DNA from 3 places in the Gulosibacter sp. ACHW.36C genome. Region 1 is predicted to be linked to each of the others. Evidence: predicted binding sites of a transcription regulator. Region 1 holds the regulator's gene; each other region holds the start of a gene.
What was found. The regulator LexA, encoded in region 1, represses DNA repair genes until DNA is damaged. The targets are predictions, from matches to a motif close to TCGAACANNTGTTCGA.

Region 1 (5,814 bases):
GGTGAAACTCGAAGCCCTCGGGCTCGCCCGAGTGCACGAGGAACGGCCGGCCCGAGATGTCGACGACGCACTGCGCGAGCGCCTCGTCGAGCGGCACGAGGGCGTCGCCGTAGCGCGCGATGCCGCGCTTGTCGCCGAGGGCCTCGCGGATCGCCTCGCCGAGCACGATCGCGGTGTCTTCGATGGTGTGGTGCTCGTCGATGTGCACGTCGCCCTTTGCCTCGATCGTGAGATCGGTGAGCGAGTGCTTCGCGAAAGCGGTGAGCATGTGGTCGTAGAACGGCACCGAGGTGTTGATATTCGAGGCGCCGGTGCCGTCAAGATTGAGGCTCAGGCGGATGCTTGACTCGCTCGTGGCGCGTTCGACGGTGGCGGTACGGGGTTCGGTCATGCGCTGACTCCTTCGGAACCAGTGAGCTGCAGCTCGGGTCGGGCGGCGGTGATCTCGGCGAGGGCCGAGAGGAACGCGTCGGTTTCGGACTCGGTGCCGGCGGTGACGCGGATGCAGTCGGCGGGGCCGGTGTTGCGAATCAGGATGCCGCGGCGCACGAACTCCTCGAACATTTCGGCGGGGTCGGCGACGCCGCCGATGAGCACGAAGTTCGCGTCGGAGCGGTACGGGCGGTAGCCAAGCGCGGCGGCTTCGTCGACGATGCGGTCGCGCTGGCTGCGGATGCGGTCGACCTGCGCGAGCATCGTGTCGCGGTGCTCGAGCGCCGCGATCGCCGCGGCCTGCGTGATCGCCGAGAGGTGGTAGGGCAGGCGCACGAGCCGCACGGCGTCGGCAACGGCCGGGTCGGCGGCAAAGTAGCCGAGGCGCACGCCGGCGAAAGCGAAGGCCTTCGACATGGTGCGAGAGATGACAAGCCGCGGGCGCCCCTCGAGCAGGCTCAGCGCAGTGGGCGCACCGTCATGACGGAACTCGGCGTACGCCTCATCGACGATGACGATGCCGTCGGTCGCGTCGTAGGCGGCCGCGATGGTGTCGAGGTCGAGCGGGGTGCCCGTGGGGTTGTTCGGCGTGCAGAGCAGCACGACGTCGGGACGCTCGGCCTCGATAGCTGTGCGCACGCGTTCGGGGGTGAGTTCGAAGTTCTCGTCGCGCGGTGCTGCGACCCACTCGCTACCGACGCCCTTCGCGAGCAGCGGGTACATCGAATAGGTCGGGGCGAAGCTCATGATCTTGCGGCCGGCGCCGGCGAAGGCCTGGAGCAGCTGCTGCAGCACCTCGTTCGAGCCGTTTGCGGCCCAGATGTGCGCGGGGGTGAGCCCGTGGCCGAGGTAGTCGGCGAGGCGCTCGCGGAGCTCGGTGAATTCGCGGTCGGGGTAGCGGTTGAGCCCCGGCAGGGTGAGCGAGATGCGCTGGATGATCGACAGCGCGACGGCCTCCGGCACCGAGAATGGATTCTCGTTGACGTTGATGGTGATCGGCAGCGCGTCCTGTGGCGCGCCGTACGGCGTCAGCCCACGCAGGTCGTCGCGAATCGGGAGGTCTTCGAAGCTCGTCACCCCCTTATCTTAGGCACCCGGAAACCACCGCGGGCGCCGCCTCCGGAAGGGGTGGCTGCGGCGCCCGGCACGGAAATGGTGGTGGTGCGTGGCTTCCGGACCGCGGCCGTGTCCGCGGCCCGGAAATCTGTGGGGTCTAGTAGTTCGGCAGCGCGAGCTCTTGGCCGGCCTGCACCGAGGAGCTCTCGAGCAGGTTGAGGCGCATGATCTCGTGCACGACGTCGCGCACGTCGTGGCCGTCGGCGATGTCGTCGGCGATGCTCCAGAGCGTCTCGCCCGCGAGCACCGTGTGGTGTTCGAACGTGGTTGCGGATGCGCTGCTCGTGTTCGAGGCGAGCGCGGCGGGAACCTGGGCGATGCCAACCCCGATGCCGAGGGCAACTGGAGCGAGCAGAACGGCGCCGAGCAGGCGACGACCACGGCTCGTGAGCCGCAGGCGGGGCTGCGCGGTGGCGCTGGTGCGTGCAGTGAGAGCAGTCATGTTGGTCGCTTCCTTTCGACGTGCATGCGAAGCGCATGCGAACATCTGTTTCGAATATAGATTCGACTTGTTCGAAAAGCAAACACTTTCTCGAAAATGAGGGCGACACGCTCGAAAAGATGTTTGAGTCCGGTGCTGATGCCACGTAGGGTGACTTCAACGGAACACAGCTGACCACGGGCCTACGACATGGCCGCGTGACCACCACCTCAGGAGGGCCGATGGCCAAGCAGATCAAGCCCCTGTCGGACACACAACAGCGCATTCTCTCGTTCATCGCGACGTTCCAGAACAGCAATGGCTTCGCCCCGAGCATCCGAGAGATCGGCGACACCGTGGGCCTGATCAGCTCCTCGTCGGTGGCCTATCAGCTCAACCAGCTCGAGAAGCGCGGCTACATTCGCCGCAACGCGAACCAGGCCCGCACCATCGAGCTGCTCGTGAACGTCGCCATCGACGAGGTCGAACCGAGCATCACGCCCGGCCCCACCGCGCTCGTGCCCCTCGTCGGGCGCATCGCGGCCGGCGTGCCGATCACGGCCGAGCAGCAAGTCGAAGAGGTCTTCCCGCTCCCCCGCCAGGTCGTCGGCGACGGCGAGCTGTTCCTACTGCTCGTGTCGGGCGACTCGATGATCGACGCCGCGATCTGCGACGGCGACTGGGTCGTCGTGCGACAGCAGCCAACCGCGAACAACGGCGACATTGTGGCCGCAATGCTCGACGGCGAGGCCACCGTGAAGGTGTTCCGCCAGCGCGACGGCCACACCTGGCTGCTGCCGCGCAACTCGAACTACGAGCCGATCCTCGGCGACGAGGCGACGGTGCTCGGCAAGGTCGTCGCGGTGCTGCGCTCGGTCTAGCCGCTCGCCCTAGTTCGTTGTCGTACTAGTTGTCGTAGTCGACCCGCGGCAGGCTCAGCACCCGTTCGGTCGACTCCTCGACGCGGGCGCGCGGCTTGTGCCGCACCGTGGGCTTCTTGCCCTCGGGCGCCGAGCGGCCGGCGACTCTGAACTCTTCGAACAGGCCCATCTGGTCGGGATGCACGCGGGCGCGCAGGTGCGTGCCGTCGGTGTCGTGCAGCTCGCGCAGCACGCCGCCCTGGTCGTGCAGCATCGACACGAGATCGCCGCGCTGGTACGGCACGACGAGTTCGACCTCGATCTCGCGCATCGGCAGCATCTCGGCGATGCGCTCCTGCAGCTCCTCGACGCCCTCCCCCGTGCGCGCCGAAACGAACACCGAGTTCGGCTCAAGGGCACGCAGCATGAGGCGCGTGTCGGCGTCGATGAGGTCGGCCTTGTTGAAGGCAATGAGCTCGGGCACGTCGCGCGAGTCGATCTCGGAGATGACCTCGCGCACCGTGCGAATCTGGCCCGCCGGGTCGGGGTGACTCGCGTCGACCACGTGCACGAGCACATCCGAATCGGCCACCTCTTCGAGCGTCGAGCGGAACGCCTCGACGAGCTGGTGCGGCAGGTTGCGCACGAAGCCGACGGTGTCGGCGAGCGTGTACGGCCGGCCCTCGGGCGTCTCGGTGCGGCGCACCGTCGCGTCGAGCGTCGCAAACAGCTGGTTCTCGACGAGCACGCCAGCGCGCGTGATGCGGTTGAGCAGCGACGACTTGCCCGCGTTCGTGTAGCCGGCGATCGCCACTGAGGGCACGAGGTTGCGACCGCGCTCGGCGCGCTTCGTGTCGCGCGAGGTCTTCATGCCGGCGATCTGGCGGCGCAGTCGCGCCATGCGGGTGTGGATGCGGCGGCGGTCGAGCTCGATCTTCGTCTCACCGGGGCCGCGCGAGCCCATACCTGCGCCGGCCGAACCGACCTGGCCACCGGCCTGTCGCGACATCGACTGACCCCAACCGCGCAGGCGCGGCAGGAGGTACTCGAGTTGCGCGAGTTCGACCTGCGCCTTACCCTCGCGGCTCTTGGCGTGCTGGCTGAAGATGTCGAGGATGACGGCGGTGCGGTCGATGACCTTCACCTTCACCTGGTCCTCGAGTGCGCGGCGCTGCGAGGGGGCGAGCTCGGTATCGGCGACGACGGTGTCGGCGCCAACCGAGCGGACGATGTCGGCGAGCTCCTCGACCTTGCCGCGCCCGAGATAGGTCGAGGCGTCGGGATGCGGGCGTCGCTGCAGGATGCCGTCGAGCACGGCCGCGCCGGCCGTCTCGCAGAGCGCGGCGAGCTCGTGCATCGAGTTCTCGGCGTCTTCGATCGTGCCGGCGGCGTAGACGCCGATGAGCACGACCTTCTCGAGGCGCACTTGGCGGTACTCGACCTCGGTGACGTCCTCGAGCTCGGTCGAGAGGCCGTCGACGTGCTGGAGCGATCGGCGCTCCTCGCGGTCGAGCTGGAGGCCGTCGGCATCACTGTGCGAGATGGTGTCGTCGTTCTGGAGCGCGCTGGCGCGCCGCTCGTCGTGGAACATCGTCGTGCGGCTGCGGTTTGGTTCGGCGCTGCGCAGAACTCGGTCGAGCAGCGATTCGGTCGCATCGTCGCGAGCGTCGTCAGAATTTGGGGCGCCGTTGGCGCTGGTTTCGTCTAGGGGCATGCTGCGACCAGGATACGCGCTGCGCTACGTTCGAAACATGTCTGAGCACTACTTTGCCGCGCAGCCCACAGCGAACGCGAACCAGCGCGAGATCGACGTAGTGCTGCAGGGGCGCGAGGTTCGCCTCGCCACCGCGAGCGCCGTGTTCTCGGCCGACCGACTCGACAAGGCCACGCGCATCCTGCTCGACCACGTGCCCGCGCCGCCCGAGACCGGCACGGCCCTCGACATCGGCTGCGGCTGGGGCCCCATCAGCCTGAGCCTCGGCCTCGCCTCTCCGCAGCTCGACGTGTGGGCGCTCGACGTGAACGAACGCGCCCTCGAGCTCACCGCCACGAACGCGAAGCGGCTCGGCCTCGACCGCGTGCGGGCGGTCAAAGCCGAGCAGCTGCCGGCGGAGCTTGAGTTCGACGTGATCTGGTCAAACCCGCCCATCCGTATCGGCAAGGAAGCGCTCGATGAACTGCTGCTGACGTGGCTGCCACGGCTGCGCGTCGGCGGCGAGGCCTGGCTCGTGGTGGGCAAGAACCTCGGCGCCGACTCGCTGCAGCGACGACTCGCCGAGGCCCTCGGTGCGGGGTACGAGGTCTCGCGCCCGCGCACCGACGGCGGGTTCCGCATCCTGCTCGTCAAGCGCGTGAGCTAGAACCCGCCCATGACGCGCTCGAGGCGGGCGTAGCTCTGCTCCATGCCGTCGACCATGCCGGTCGCGAGGATCGTGTCGCGAACCTCTTCGCTCTCGTACTCGACAACGAGGGTGACGAGCGTCGCGCCGTCCTCCTCGAAGAGGTGGAGGTCGTTCACGTTCGTCGGCCCCTCGGTGCCGATCATGCGCTCAGTCGAGACGAGGCGGCTCTCGGGCTCGATGAGCAGGTTCTCGCCCTCGAAGCCGAAGCCCTCGCCCTCGGTGTCGCCGACGGGGGCCCACTCGGTGCGCTGCTTGCCGCCGACCGTGAGGTCGATTTCGCAGACGGTCATCTCCCAGCCATCCGGGCCGAGCGCCCACCGCCGTTGCAGCTCGGGCTCGGTGTAGGCGCGCCACACGAGGTGCCGCGGGCCGTTGATGAGGCGGGTGATGCGCGCGTACGTCTCGCTGAGGAGCTCGAGCGTCGTGCCCTTGCCCTCGGCAAACTCGCGGAGGTCTTGCAGCACCGCGTCGAGCTGGTTGAAAGCGAGCTTCGAGCCCTCGACGCCGCCCATGGCGACGATCTGTTCGAGTGCCTCATGCGACTCGAAGTGGGTCACGTTGGTGAAGCGCGTGCCCTTGCCGT
Region 2 (5,814 bases), 930 kb from region 1:
GAAACACGCTCGTCGTTGACGTACGTGCCGTTGGTCGAATCGAGGTCCTGCACCATCCAGGTGTCGTTCCACTTGAGCAGGCGGGCGTGGCGGGTCGACGTGTAGTCGTCCTGGATGCGCAGGTCGGCGTCGGGCGAACGGCCGATGAGCAGCGGTTGGTCGCTGAGCTTGATCTCGGTGCCGCGGCGCGGGCCCGAGGTGAGCACGACCTTCTCGAAGGTGGCCGGGCCCTGCGGTTGCGCCTGCTGAGGGCGCGGAGCCTGGGCCGCTGCTGGCGTGGGCGCCGCGGCGGGAACGGGCTGCGGCTGCGGGGCAGTGCCCTGCTGTCGCGACTGCTCCATCGCGCGCTGATAGTCGCGTGAACGCGAGCCGAACAGGTCGCTGCGCAGGGCGTAGATGATCGAGAAGATGAAGATCCACATGATCGCCAGGAACACCAGGCGCAGCACCAGCAGGGTCAGTTCGCCGCTCATTGCATGCCTCCTGGTCGTTGCAGATAGCCCGTGTCATCGCTCGGTGAGGCTTGCGGCACCACCTGGAAATAGAGCTGGGTGCGGCCAATCTCAATGAGCGAGCCGGTCTCGAGTGCCGCTTGCGAGACGCGCCGGGCATTGAGCTTGGTGCCGTTCGTCGAGCCGAGGTCGCGCACGCCGGCGCGCTGGCCATCCCACACCACTTCGGCGTGGCGGCGCGATGCCCCGCCGTCGTCGATGGTGATGTCGGCGTCGCTGCCGCGGCCGATCACGTTGCTGCCCTGGTGCAGCGTGTAGCGGCGGCCGTTGACGTCGAGCACCGGAGTCCAGTCGACACGGCCTTCGACGCTGCGCGACTCGATGTTGAGCTGGCCCTCGCTGAGCGAATCGTCTTGAAGCAGCTTCACCGAGAGGCCACCGGCGAACTGATAGTGCTGCCGACTCGCGTGCTGCTCAATTTCCTGCACGAGAGTGCTGGTGAGCGAGTCACCGAGGCCGGCGAGCCGGTCGTAGTCGGCGGGGGAAACGATGACGTGAAAGCGGTTGGGCACGAGGATGCGTTCGCGCGACACGATCGAGGCGCGCGTGTCGCATTCGCGCTTGAGCGCGGCGACGATTTCGACAGGCTGCAGGCCAGATTTGAACGTCTTGGCAAACGCGCCGTTGAAGGCGCGCTCCAGCCCCCGTTCAAATTTGTCAAGAATTCCCACACTGTCTCCTACGTACGAGGTCTACCGTTGGCATAGTAGTGGCCGAGTATGAGTTGCGTGTGCCGTCCTCGCCTACTCGTGACGATTGCGCCCGGATTATGGTAGGGTCGTTCCTTGCGCGCGAGTGGCGGAATTGGTAGACGCGCACGGTTCAGGTCCGTGTGCTCGTGAGGGCGTGGGGGTTCAAGTCCCCCCTCGCGCACCAGATAAAAGTCGCAAGGCATCGTTGATTCGGTGACTTGCGACTTTCTGGTTTTCCTCCCGGATGCGCGCCCCGGAGAGAACGGCACGGGCCCGCTAGAACGGGGCGGGGTCGTTGACCGCGTCATAGCCCTGATCCTCGACTGGCCTGAAGATCGGCCCCACCGGGACTGGTTCGACCGTGACCCATTCGCCGCGTGGGGTTCGCCACCTGACTTTGCCGCCACCGAGTTGTTCGCATTCCCACGGACGCTGATGTTTCAGCGTGTGGTGTTTTGGACAGAGGTGTCCCAGGTTTTCGACATCGGTGTTGCCGCCCGCGGCCCACGGTTTCGTGTGATCAAGTTCGCTTTGATGCGCGGGTCTGCGACAACCCGGGAACAAACACACTTGATCCCTCGCTTGCAGGAACCGTCGCATCGATGGCGTCGGAGTACGCGAATCGACGGTCAACACGTGCCCGGTGATCGGGTCGGTGAGGATTCGTTGGAAGCATTTCGCCTTGGAGGCCATGTCGCGGGCCTCGGTCATGCTGACCGGCATCATCCCGTTCAATGTCGCGACATCACGCGGTGCGTCCGGGTTGAGGAGGTTCATGACCGGCATGACGATGCTCACCGTCGCGGTCACCCGCGAGCGACCCTTGGCGTCGTACTCGCCCATGCTCTGCGGCGTCGTGGTGAGGAAGGTCTCGACGAACAGGTCGGCCATCAACTGGCGCACCGTGCGGGGATCTTCGATGAACTCGGCATCTGCAGGGGAGAGCGCTTCCCCGCGTGCCTGTGCGTCGCGGACGCGGCGCCGGTGTTCGTCGGCCTCGGTCACGTGCTCCTCACGGAGCGCTTTGGCTTGCTGGTGCATGAGGTCGTACATCGCGTGGGCTTGCAGGGTCGGGACGTCGGCGGTGATGCGGGACATGCCGAAGTCGCGGTCTTCGATCGTGACGTGGCGTGCTTGGTATTCGTGCTCGAACGCGGCCTCAAACTCTTCGGCCCCGAACGCGGCCGCGAGTTTCCGCGCGAACGCGTCCGTGTCCGAGACCGTCTCGCCTTTCGCGAACTCGAGCACCTTGCTCGCGTAGTCATCGCGGCGCGCGTCGGGCACGATGCCCGCATGCCGCAACAGCGCGCGGGCGTGCCGCATGGTCACTTCGGCTTCGCGGAGTGGGTCGAGCCACACAACAAAATCGGTGCCGAGGCGGTGCGCGTCATACGCCCGGTTCAGGAGCGCGGTGTCGGACTCGTTCGTGTGAATCCCGAACTCGGCCACGATCGACCGCAGGTTCAACCGCAGCAAATCGTCGGGACTCGCCACCGAGGTACGTTCCTGCAGTTGCGCGTAGGTGCGGTGCTCTGCGACGGCGTAGGCCTGCGCGAGCCCCATCATCTTCATGTACGCGCCGACTTGTTCGAGTTTCGCCCCGTTCAACACCATGCCCTCAATTGCCGCGAGCGCGTCATTGAGCCCGTCGGTCTCGGGAGGAGGGGTGGTGCCGTCTGGCCGGTGCTTCGGTGCACGACGCATCGACTCATCAGCAGAGTCGAAGCCGGGTGGGGGAGTCGTTGCGGTCATCGGGCGTCAGCTCCTCGAAGGTGCGTCAATGCGGGGAACCGTTGTCGTAAGTATATACGCTCGCTCGTGAAACTGGAAAGGAACAAATGTGCTAATACTGCCAGGTTGGATGTTCGATTGTTCGAGCATGGGCGGGCCGGTTTGGGCTCAAGTTCACTGTGGCATGAGCCACCGACATCGCTGTGGCGCTCTGCCGGAATGGAGCGGGAGCGGGGTCTCTGATGGCGTTGCTCAGACCATGCCGCTTCGACATGGTTGCGCCGGCAGGGTTGAATGCGGCGGTTGTGGGGAGGGGCTGTCCAAATCAATAGGAACATGACCCGCCGGTCCCGCTTGCTCGCTGGCCTACCTACGCGGCTTGCTCGCGGCCGGACGCTCCTCTCCTGGTTGCTTGCCTACTGACGCTCGTGTGTGCCGGTGCCCTCGCATCCATACTCAATCGCCGCCGGACCACTCGCGCCAAGCACTTCAATAGCTGACTGGCTTGCCTGCCACCTCGTAAATCGCGTTCCGCTCGACGTGACCATTCCGTGAGGCGCCCATCCTCCGGCAGACCGCCCGCTGTGACCGCATCCAAGCAATTGCCCGCAAAGTCTTACTGTTATACAGTTGCTCAGAATCCGATCGGACCCTCGATACGTGCAAGTACCGGGAGCGACACAAAGGAGTAGGAAATGGCGCAGATCAGCCCCATCGTGAAGCAGGCCACCCCGGTGATCGTCGACAGGGCCGAGGGCAACTGGATCGTCGGCACCGACGGCGTGCGCTACCTCGACTTCACTTCCGGCATCGGCGTCACCTCGACCGGTCACTGTCATCCGCGCGTCGTCGAGGCCGCCCGCGCGCAGATCGGCAACGTCATCCACGCCCAGGCGACGACCGTGATGCACAAGCCCCTCCTCGAACTCACCGAGAAGCTCAGCGACTACCTACCCGAAAACCTCGACTCCGTCTTCTATGCAAACTCCGGCGCAGAGGCCGTCGAGGGCGCGCTGCGCCTCGCGCGCCAGGCGACCAACCGGCCGAACATCATCGCGTTCCAGGGCGGCTTCCACGGCCGCACCTCGGGCGCCTCGAGCATCACGACCGCGGGCACGAAGTTCCGCAACAACACGGTGCCGCTCATGGGCGGCGTCGTGATCGCGCCGTTCCCCTACGCGTACCGGCTCGGCATGAGCGAGGCGGATGCGGTGCGCTTCGCCCTGCGCGAGCTCGACTACCTCTTCGCCACCACCACGAGCCCGAGCGAGGTTGCCGCCTTCATCATCGAGCCCGTTCTCGGCGACGGCGGCTACATCCCGGTGCCCGTCGAGTTCCTGCGCGGCATCGAGGAGCGCGCCCGCAAGCACGGCATCGTGCTCATCGTTGACGAGATTCAGTCGGGGGTGGGCCGCACCGGCGCGTTCTGGGCGCACACGCGCTCGGGCATCTCGCCAGACATCCTGATCACCGCGAAGGGCATCGCCTCGGGCTTCCCGATCTCGGCGATCGCCGCAAGCAAGGAGCTCATGTCCAAGGGCCTGCCCGGCTCGCAGGGCGGCACCTACGGCGGCAACGCCGTCGCGGCGGCGGCGGCCATCGAGACCCTCGACGTCATCGACGACGAGCAGCTCGTGCACAACTCGGCCGAGCGCGGCGAGCAGCTGCAGGCCGGCCTCAAGCGCATCCAGGAGCGCTTCCCAGTCATCGGCGACGTGCGCGGGCTCGGCCTCATGCAGGCGATCGAGTTCACGACGCCAGATGGCGAGGCCGACGCCGCCACGGCGGCGGCCGTCCAGCAGGGCGCCGTCGCCGAGGAGCTCCTGCTGCTGCCGTGCGGCCCGCTGGGTAATGTGATCCGCATCGTCCCGGCACTCACGGTGAGCGCCGAGGAGGTCGACCTCGCGCTCGAGCGCCTTGAGCGCACCCTCGCGAAGGTCGTCACGCCCGCCTACGCGAACTAGGACCAACCATGCCCGTCATCGAGGAGCGCGCGACCCGCGCCGCCGAACTGCAGCACCGGCTCGAGGCCGCAGGAATCGAGGTCGACGCATCCGAGCATCGTCGCCAGGCCTATTCCTACGACGCCTCGAACTATCGCGTGCGCCCGACCCTCGTTGCGTTCCCCCGAACCATCGACGAGTTGCGCGAGCTGCTGCGGGCGGGGGCCGAGACCGGGCATCCCGTCACCACGCGTGGCGGGGGCACCTCGATGGCGGGCAACGCCGTGGGCGAAGGCATCGTCGTCGACTTCTCGCGGCGCATGACCGCGGTCGACGAGATCGATCTCGAGTCGAACACCGTCTGGGTCGACGCGGGGGTCATTCTCGGCGAGCTGCGCGCGCAGGTGGAGCGCGCATCCGCCGGCAAACTCACGTTCGCGCCCGACCCCTCGTCACTCACCCGCGCCACGATCGGCGGGGCGATCGGCAACGACGCCTGCGGCAACCACTCGGTCGAGTACGGCCGCATGTCGCACCACGTCGTCGAGGTCGAGCTGCTCACGGCTGACGGCGCGCACCTGCTCGCCTCGGAGGGCGGCGTGCGCAGCGCCGACCCGACGCACCGACCTTCGATCGCCCGCGCGGTCGAGCTGAACGAAGCCCTGAGCGAGCTCGCGAACTCGAACCTCGCGGCCCTCCGGCTCGAGCTGCAGACGATTCCGCGCCAGGTTTCGGGCTACCACCTCGGCAACCTGCTGCCCGAAAACGGCTTCAACATCGCCCGCGCGCTCGCGGGCAGCGAGGGCACCTGCGCGATCATCCTGCGGGCGCGAGTCTCGCTCGTGCCGAAGCCCGGCCCGACCGCGCTGCTCTGCGTCGGCTACGCGAACACCGTCGACTCGGCGCGCGACGTCATGACGATGCTCGAGCACAAGC
Region 3 (5,814 bases), 1.1 Mb from region 1:
CGCGCGGCAACCACACGATCTTACATCACGATTCGAGCAGGGGTGAAAACTCGTCGACGATGCTTTTCGAAATCTGCTTGAGCGACTCGGTGTCGGGGCCGGGCGCCGACACGATCATGGCCTGGCGGTAGTAGCGCAACTCGCGAATCGACTCGAGGATGTCGGCCGCCGCACGGTGGCCGCCGTGCTTCTCTGGCGACTGGAAGTAGATGCGCGGGTACCACCGTCGCGCGAGCTCCTTCAGCGTCGACACGTCGATGTTCCGGTAGTGCAAGTAGGTGTCGAGTTCAGGCATCTGCTTCGCGAGGAACATGCGGTCGGTACCGATGGTGTTGCCGGCCAGGGGAGCGGTGCGCTCGCCAGGCACGAACCGCTTGACGTAGTCGAGCACTTGCTGCTGCGCCTCCTCGACGGTGACGCCATTCGGGATCTCTTCCGCGAGGCCCGACGTCTTGTGCATGTTCGTGACGAACTCACCCATGTTGTCCATGGCCGCCTGCGACGGCTTGATTACGACGTCGAGGCCCTTCGCGTCGAGCACGTTGATCTCGGAGTCGGTGACGAACACCGCGATTTCGCAGAGCTCATCGACGCCAATGTCGAGACCCGTCATCTCGCAGTCGATCCACACCATGCGGCCATTTTTGTCACTCGAGGCACTCATGCAGTTCATCGTAGTTCCGTGCGGGCCATCTGCCCGTCGGATGTGCATAACTCGCTAGACTGAGATGGTTGCCTCCGTAGCTCAGCGGATAGAGCAGGAGCCTTCTAATCTCTTGGTCGCAGGTTCGATTCCTGCCGGGGGCGCAACTGAGAGACGGAGTCCCGCCGCGCTAGAACGGCGCGGGATCATTGATCGCGTCATAGCTCTGGTCGTCGACGGGTTTGAAGATCGGTCCGACTGGTCTTGGTTCGACGGTGACCCATTCGCCGCGCGGGGTTCGCCACCTGACTTTGCCGCCACCGAGTTGCTCGCACGCCCACGGACGCTGATGTTTCAGCGTGTGGTGTTTTGGGCAGAGGTGTCCCAGGTTTTCGACATCGGTGTTGCCGCCCGCGGCCCACGGTTTCGTGTGATCAAGTTCGCTTTGATGTGCGGGTCTGCGGCAGCCCGGGAATAAACACACTTGGTCCCTGGCTTGCAGGAATCTGCGCATCGATGGGGTCGGGGTGCGGGTATCGACGGTCAACACGTGCCCGGTGATCGGGTCGGTGAAGATTCGTTGGAAGCACTTCGCCTTTGAGACCATGTCGCGGGCCTCGGTCATGCTGACCGGCATCATCCCGTTCAGTGTCGCGACATCACGCGGTGCGTCCGGGTTGAGGAGGTTCAGGACCGGGATGACGATGCTCACCGTCGCGGTCACGCGCGAGTGGCCCTTGGCGTCGTACTCGCGCATGCTCTGCGGCGTCGTGGTGAGGAAGGTCTCGACGAACAGGTCGGCCATCAGCTGGCGCACCGTGCGGGGGTCTTCGATGAACTCGGCGTCTGCAGCAGAGAGTGCTTCCCCGCGTGCTTGTGCGTCGCGGACGCGGCGCCGGTGTTCGTCGGCCTCGGTCACGTGCTCCTCACGGAGCGCTTTGGCTTGCTGCTGCATGAGGTCGTACATCGCGTGGGCCTGCAGCGTTGGGATGTCGGCGGTGATGCGCGACATGCCGAACTCGCGGTCCTCGATCTTGACGTGGCGGGCCTGGTATTCGTGCTCGAACGCGGCCTCAAACTCTTCGGCCCCGAGTTCGGCGGCGAGTTTGCGGGCGTAGGTGTCGGTCGCGGCGACGGTCTCGCCCGTCGCGAACTCGAGCACCTTGGTCGCGTAGTCATCGCGGCGCCCGTCGGGCACGATGCCCGCATGCCGCAACAGCGCGCGAGCATGCCGCATCGTCACCGCCGCCTCGCGGAGTGGGTCGAGCCACACAACAAAATCGGTACCCAGTCGATGCGCGTCATACGCCCGGTTCAGGAGCGCGGTGTCGGACTCGTTCGTGTGAATCCCGAACTCCGCCACGATCGACCGCAGGTTCAACCGCAGCAAATCGTCCGGGCTCGCGACCGAGGAACGTTCCTGCAGTTGCGCGTGCGTCCGGTGCTCTGCGACCGCGTAGGCCTGCGCGAGCCCCATCATCTTCATGTACGCGCCGACTTGTTCAAGTTTCGCCCCGTTCAACACCATGCCCTCAATCGCCGCGAGCGCGTCATTGAGCCCGTCGGTCTCGGGTGGAGGGGTGGTGCCGTCTGGCCGGTGCTTCGGTGCACGACGCATCGGCTCATCAGCATCAGAGCCTGATGGGGGAGTCGTTGCGGTCATCGGGCGTCACCTCCTCGAAGGTGCGTCAATGCGGGGAACCGTTGTCGTAAGTATATACGCATGGAGTCAAGATTGAAGCGCACATACGTTCTAATATTGCCGGCGTGGATGTTCGAGGTTTCGAGCATCCATGGGCCGGTTTTCGACCTAGGTTCACTCTCGCACGAGCCACCGACATGCCCTAGGTGGGCCGGTTTCCTGACGGTTTGGTGGCTGGTTTCAGTTCACCGCCACCCTCCGGCATCGGCATGGCTATCGTGCAGCGTGGGATGGTGTTGGGTAGCGCCGGAGCCATATCAACGTGACCACGCTCTGCTCACAAGGCTGCGGCCTGGCCAACTCGCAGGCGAGCCCCGCGAACTACCCCGCGGCGATCAACCCGCGCGCCGCATCCAGCGCCCGGGCGGCGTCATCGGGGCTGATTGGCACGATCGCCATGGCGGTAATCACGTGGCTCGTGCAGGCCTCGGCCAGTGCATCCTGCGATGCGGCGGGTGCGTTGGGAAGAGCGGCGCGCACTCCCGCGGTCATTGCTGCGCGCAACTCCGCGGTATAGGCGCGGATGGTCTGTGCAACGGCTTCGTCGTGGCTGATCGGCGTGCCGGCAGTGTTGACCAGCATGCATCCGTGCGTCGCCGCCAGCGAACCGCCTCGCAGCAGTGCGGCGCGCAAGCCGACGAGGTAACTGTCGAGGGCGTCTGTTGAAACTTCAGCGCTGGTCAGTGGCTGCAGTCGCGGCCGGATGATCTCGTCGAGATAGCTCTCGACTGCTGCATCGAACAGACCGCGCTTCGAGCCAAATGCGTAGTAGATGCTCGAGCGGTTAAGTCCGGTTGCCTGCTCAAGCTCAGTGAGGGAGGCATTCTCGAAACCGTGCTGCCAGAAGACTGCCCGTGCCGCCCGCACCACCTCGGTGGTGTCAAAGGTTTGGGTGCGACCCATGATTTCCTCCATTGCGTGAACTGACCGGTTCAGTATATTCTAAACCGGTCGGTTCACTATTGAAAGCGTTAGTCGACGCAAGGGGGAGCAACTTCATCATGGTTATTGCAGGTCTCGTACTCGCCGGTATCGCGGCGGTCGTGCACGTGTTCATCTTCTATCTCGAGTCGATCGCCTGGACGGGAGCGCTTGCCCGCAAGACGTTCGGCACCGGCACTGAAGAAGAGGCCGCCGTGCAGAAAGAGCTTGCCTTCAACCAAGGCTTCTACAACCTCTTCCTCGCCATCGCCGTGATCCTCGGCATCATCTTCTACGCCGCGGGCCAGCCCGCCATCGGCGCGACCCTCGTCTTCACCGGCGCCGGCTCGATGGTCGCGGCCTCGCTCGTGCTGCTCATCACGAGTCCCGACAAGGCCGCAGCGGCGCTCAAGCAGGGCGTCATCCCGGCGCTCGGCGTGATCGCCCTCGCCATCGGCGTCGCGCTCTAGCCCGTCCAACCGCGACCGCACCAACAGAAAGCAGGACCTCCATGCCCGCAGCCGTCAGCACCCAGGTTCAACTTGTCGCCCGCCCGCAGGGATGGCCGACGCACGAGGATTTCCGCTACGTCGAGGTCGAGTACACCGACCCCGAGCCCGGCCAGGTTCGGGTGCGCAACGAGTTCATCTCAGTCGACCCGTACATGCGCGGCCGCATGAACGACGTCAAGAGCTACACCCCGCCGTACGTGCTCGGCGAGACGATGACCGGCGGCGCGATCGGCCGCGTTGTCGATTCGACTTCGGATGCGCTGCCCGTCGGCACGCTCGTGCAGCACGACCTCGGCTGGCGCGACATCGCCCAGGCTGACGCCAGCGCATTCCGCGCTGTCCCCGAGCTGCCGGGTGTGCCGCACTCGGTGCGCATGGGCATCCTCGGCATGACCGGCATGACCGCCTACGTCGGCCTCACCGCGATCGCCGGCCTCAAGGAGGGCGACACCGTCTTTATCTCGGGCGCTGCCGGCGCCGTCGGCACCGCCGCGGGCCAGATCGCGCGCCTCCTCGGCGCGAAGCGCGTCATCGGCTCGGCAGGTTCGGCTGAGAAGGTCGCGCTGCTCACCGAGAAGTACGGCTATGACGCCGCCATCAACTACAAGGATGCGCCGGTCCGCGAGCAGCTGCCCGAGATCGCCCCCGAGGGTATCGACGTCTTCTTCGACAACGTCGGCGGCGACCACCTCGAGGCCGCGCTCGACGTCATGAACGACGGCGGCCGCATCGCGCTCTGCGGCGCGATCGCCGGCTACAACACCGATGAGAAGCCCGCGGGTCCCGACAACATGGCAAACATCATCACGCGCGCCCTCTCGCTCAAGGGCTTCACGCTCGGCAGCTACATTCACCTCGCACCCGAGTTTCAGCAGCACATGTCGAGCTGGTTCGGCGAGGGCAAGATTGCCTACGACGAGACGATCGTCGACGGAATCGACCACTCGGTCGACGCGTTCCTCGAGATGATGCGCGGCGCGAACACCGGCAAGATGCTCGTGCGCATCGACCCGGAGGCCTAATCGCCCCTAGTCGAGCACCTCCTGCAACTGCTCGGCGGAGAACACCGAGTCGTCGCCGAACCAATCGCTGACGGCCGCATCCCAGGTGCCATCCTCGTGGGTGCTCGCGAGCCAGGTGTTCACGGTCGCCGCGAATTCGGCATCGTTGAGCGGCAGCATGTAGGCGAGGGTCGCGTCGGTGAACGGGTCGTCGGCGTTGACCTCGCAGAGCTCCGGATGCTCGTGGGCGGCCCAGACGACCTCGGGCGCATCGGTGATCATGACATCGGCGTCGCCCGCCACGATCTGGTCGAAAATCGTGTTGTTGTCGTCGTAGCGCACGATGTCGGCTTCGGGCGCGTTCTCGTCAGCGAACGCCTCGTTGGTGCCGCCGACGGGAGTGATGAGCGTGGTGTCGGGCTGGTTCACTTCCTCCAGCTCGTCGAACTCATCCTCGCGTCCGCACGTCGTGATCGCGGCCTTGCCGCCGACGATGACGGGGTCGCTGAAAGCCACCTGTTCGGCACGCTCGTCGGTGACGGAAATGCCGCCGACCGCGATGTCGCACGAGCTCAGGAAGGTCGACATGAGGTCAGACCACGAGGTCTTGACCCACTCGAGTTCGACGCCGAGGTTTTCGGCGAGGTCCTCCATGAGGGCGACGTCGATGCCGGTGCGCTCGCCGGTGTCGGGGTCGTCATAGCTGAACGGTCGATAGTCGCCGGTGTAGCAGGCCTGCAGCACGCCGTCTTCGAGCGCAGCGGACTCGGCCGTGGCAGTGGCCCCCGCATCCTGGGTCGCCGCGTCCGTCGAGGCGGTGTCGCCGCCAGACTGGCAGCCGGTGAGCGCAAGCGCCGCGATCGCGATCGGCACGAGGTATCGACGTGGCTTCTTCATGCGTGTCTCCTTCGTCACGTAGTGCGGCCGACCCTAGCAAACGACACTTGTCGGCCCGGATGCCCAGCCTCCGCCGAGCGCGAACGGCCACCTCGCGTTCGGGCACGGCTGCAAAGCTGAAGGTATGAACCTGCTTCT

Region 2: a site for LexA is predicted at 3,035-3,050, ahead of M3M28_RS12590 (HNH endonuclease signature motif containing protein). Genes of this name have one in related genera too.
Region 3: a site for LexA is predicted at 2,384-2,399, ahead of M3M28_RS03150 (HNH endonuclease signature motif containing protein). Genes of this name have one in related genera too.

What each region holds. Positions count from the first base shown of each region.
Region 1 is NZ_CP097160.1:1,783,131-1,788,944, forward strand. It holds gene hisB (imidazoleglycerol-phosphate dehydratase HisB) at 1-391, opposite strand, end outside; gene M3M28_RS08270 (histidinol-phosphate transaminase) at 388-1,509, opposite strand; gene M3M28_RS08275 (LysM peptidoglycan-binding domain-containing protein) at 1,646-1,990, opposite strand; gene lexA (transcriptional repressor LexA) at 2,212-2,850, shown strand; gene hflX (GTPase HflX) at 2,876-4,543, opposite strand; gene M3M28_RS08290 (class I SAM-dependent methyltransferase) at 4,581-5,189, shown strand; gene M3M28_RS08295 (SRPBCC family protein) at 5,186-5,814, opposite strand, start outside.
Region 2 is NZ_CP097160.1:2,714,655-2,720,468, forward strand. It holds gene M3M28_RS12575 (FHA domain-containing protein FhaB/FipA) at 1-473, opposite strand, end outside; gene M3M28_RS12580 (FhaA domain-containing protein) at 470-1,183, opposite strand; tRNA gene M3M28_RS12585 (tRNA-Leu) at 1,302-1,388, shown strand; gene M3M28_RS12590 (HNH endonuclease signature motif containing protein) at 1,481-2,956, opposite strand; gene M3M28_RS12595 (aspartate aminotransferase family protein) at 3,631-4,899, shown strand; gene M3M28_RS12600 (FAD-binding and (Fe-S)-binding domain-containing protein) at 4,908-5,814, shown strand, end outside.
Region 3 is NZ_CP097160.1:708,540-714,353, forward strand. It holds gene orn (oligoribonuclease) at 26-664, opposite strand; tRNA gene M3M28_RS03145 (tRNA-Arg) at 735-807, shown strand; gene M3M28_RS03150 (HNH endonuclease signature motif containing protein) at 834-2,306, opposite strand; gene M3M28_RS03155 (TetR/AcrR family transcriptional regulator) at 2,667-3,260, opposite strand; gene M3M28_RS03160 (DUF1304 domain-containing protein) at 3,347-3,736, shown strand; gene M3M28_RS03165 (NADP-dependent oxidoreductase) at 3,778-4,800, shown strand; gene M3M28_RS03170 (transporter substrate-binding domain-containing protein) at 4,807-5,676, opposite strand; gene M3M28_RS03175 (NAD-dependent epimerase/dehydratase family protein) at 5,801-5,814, shown strand, end outside.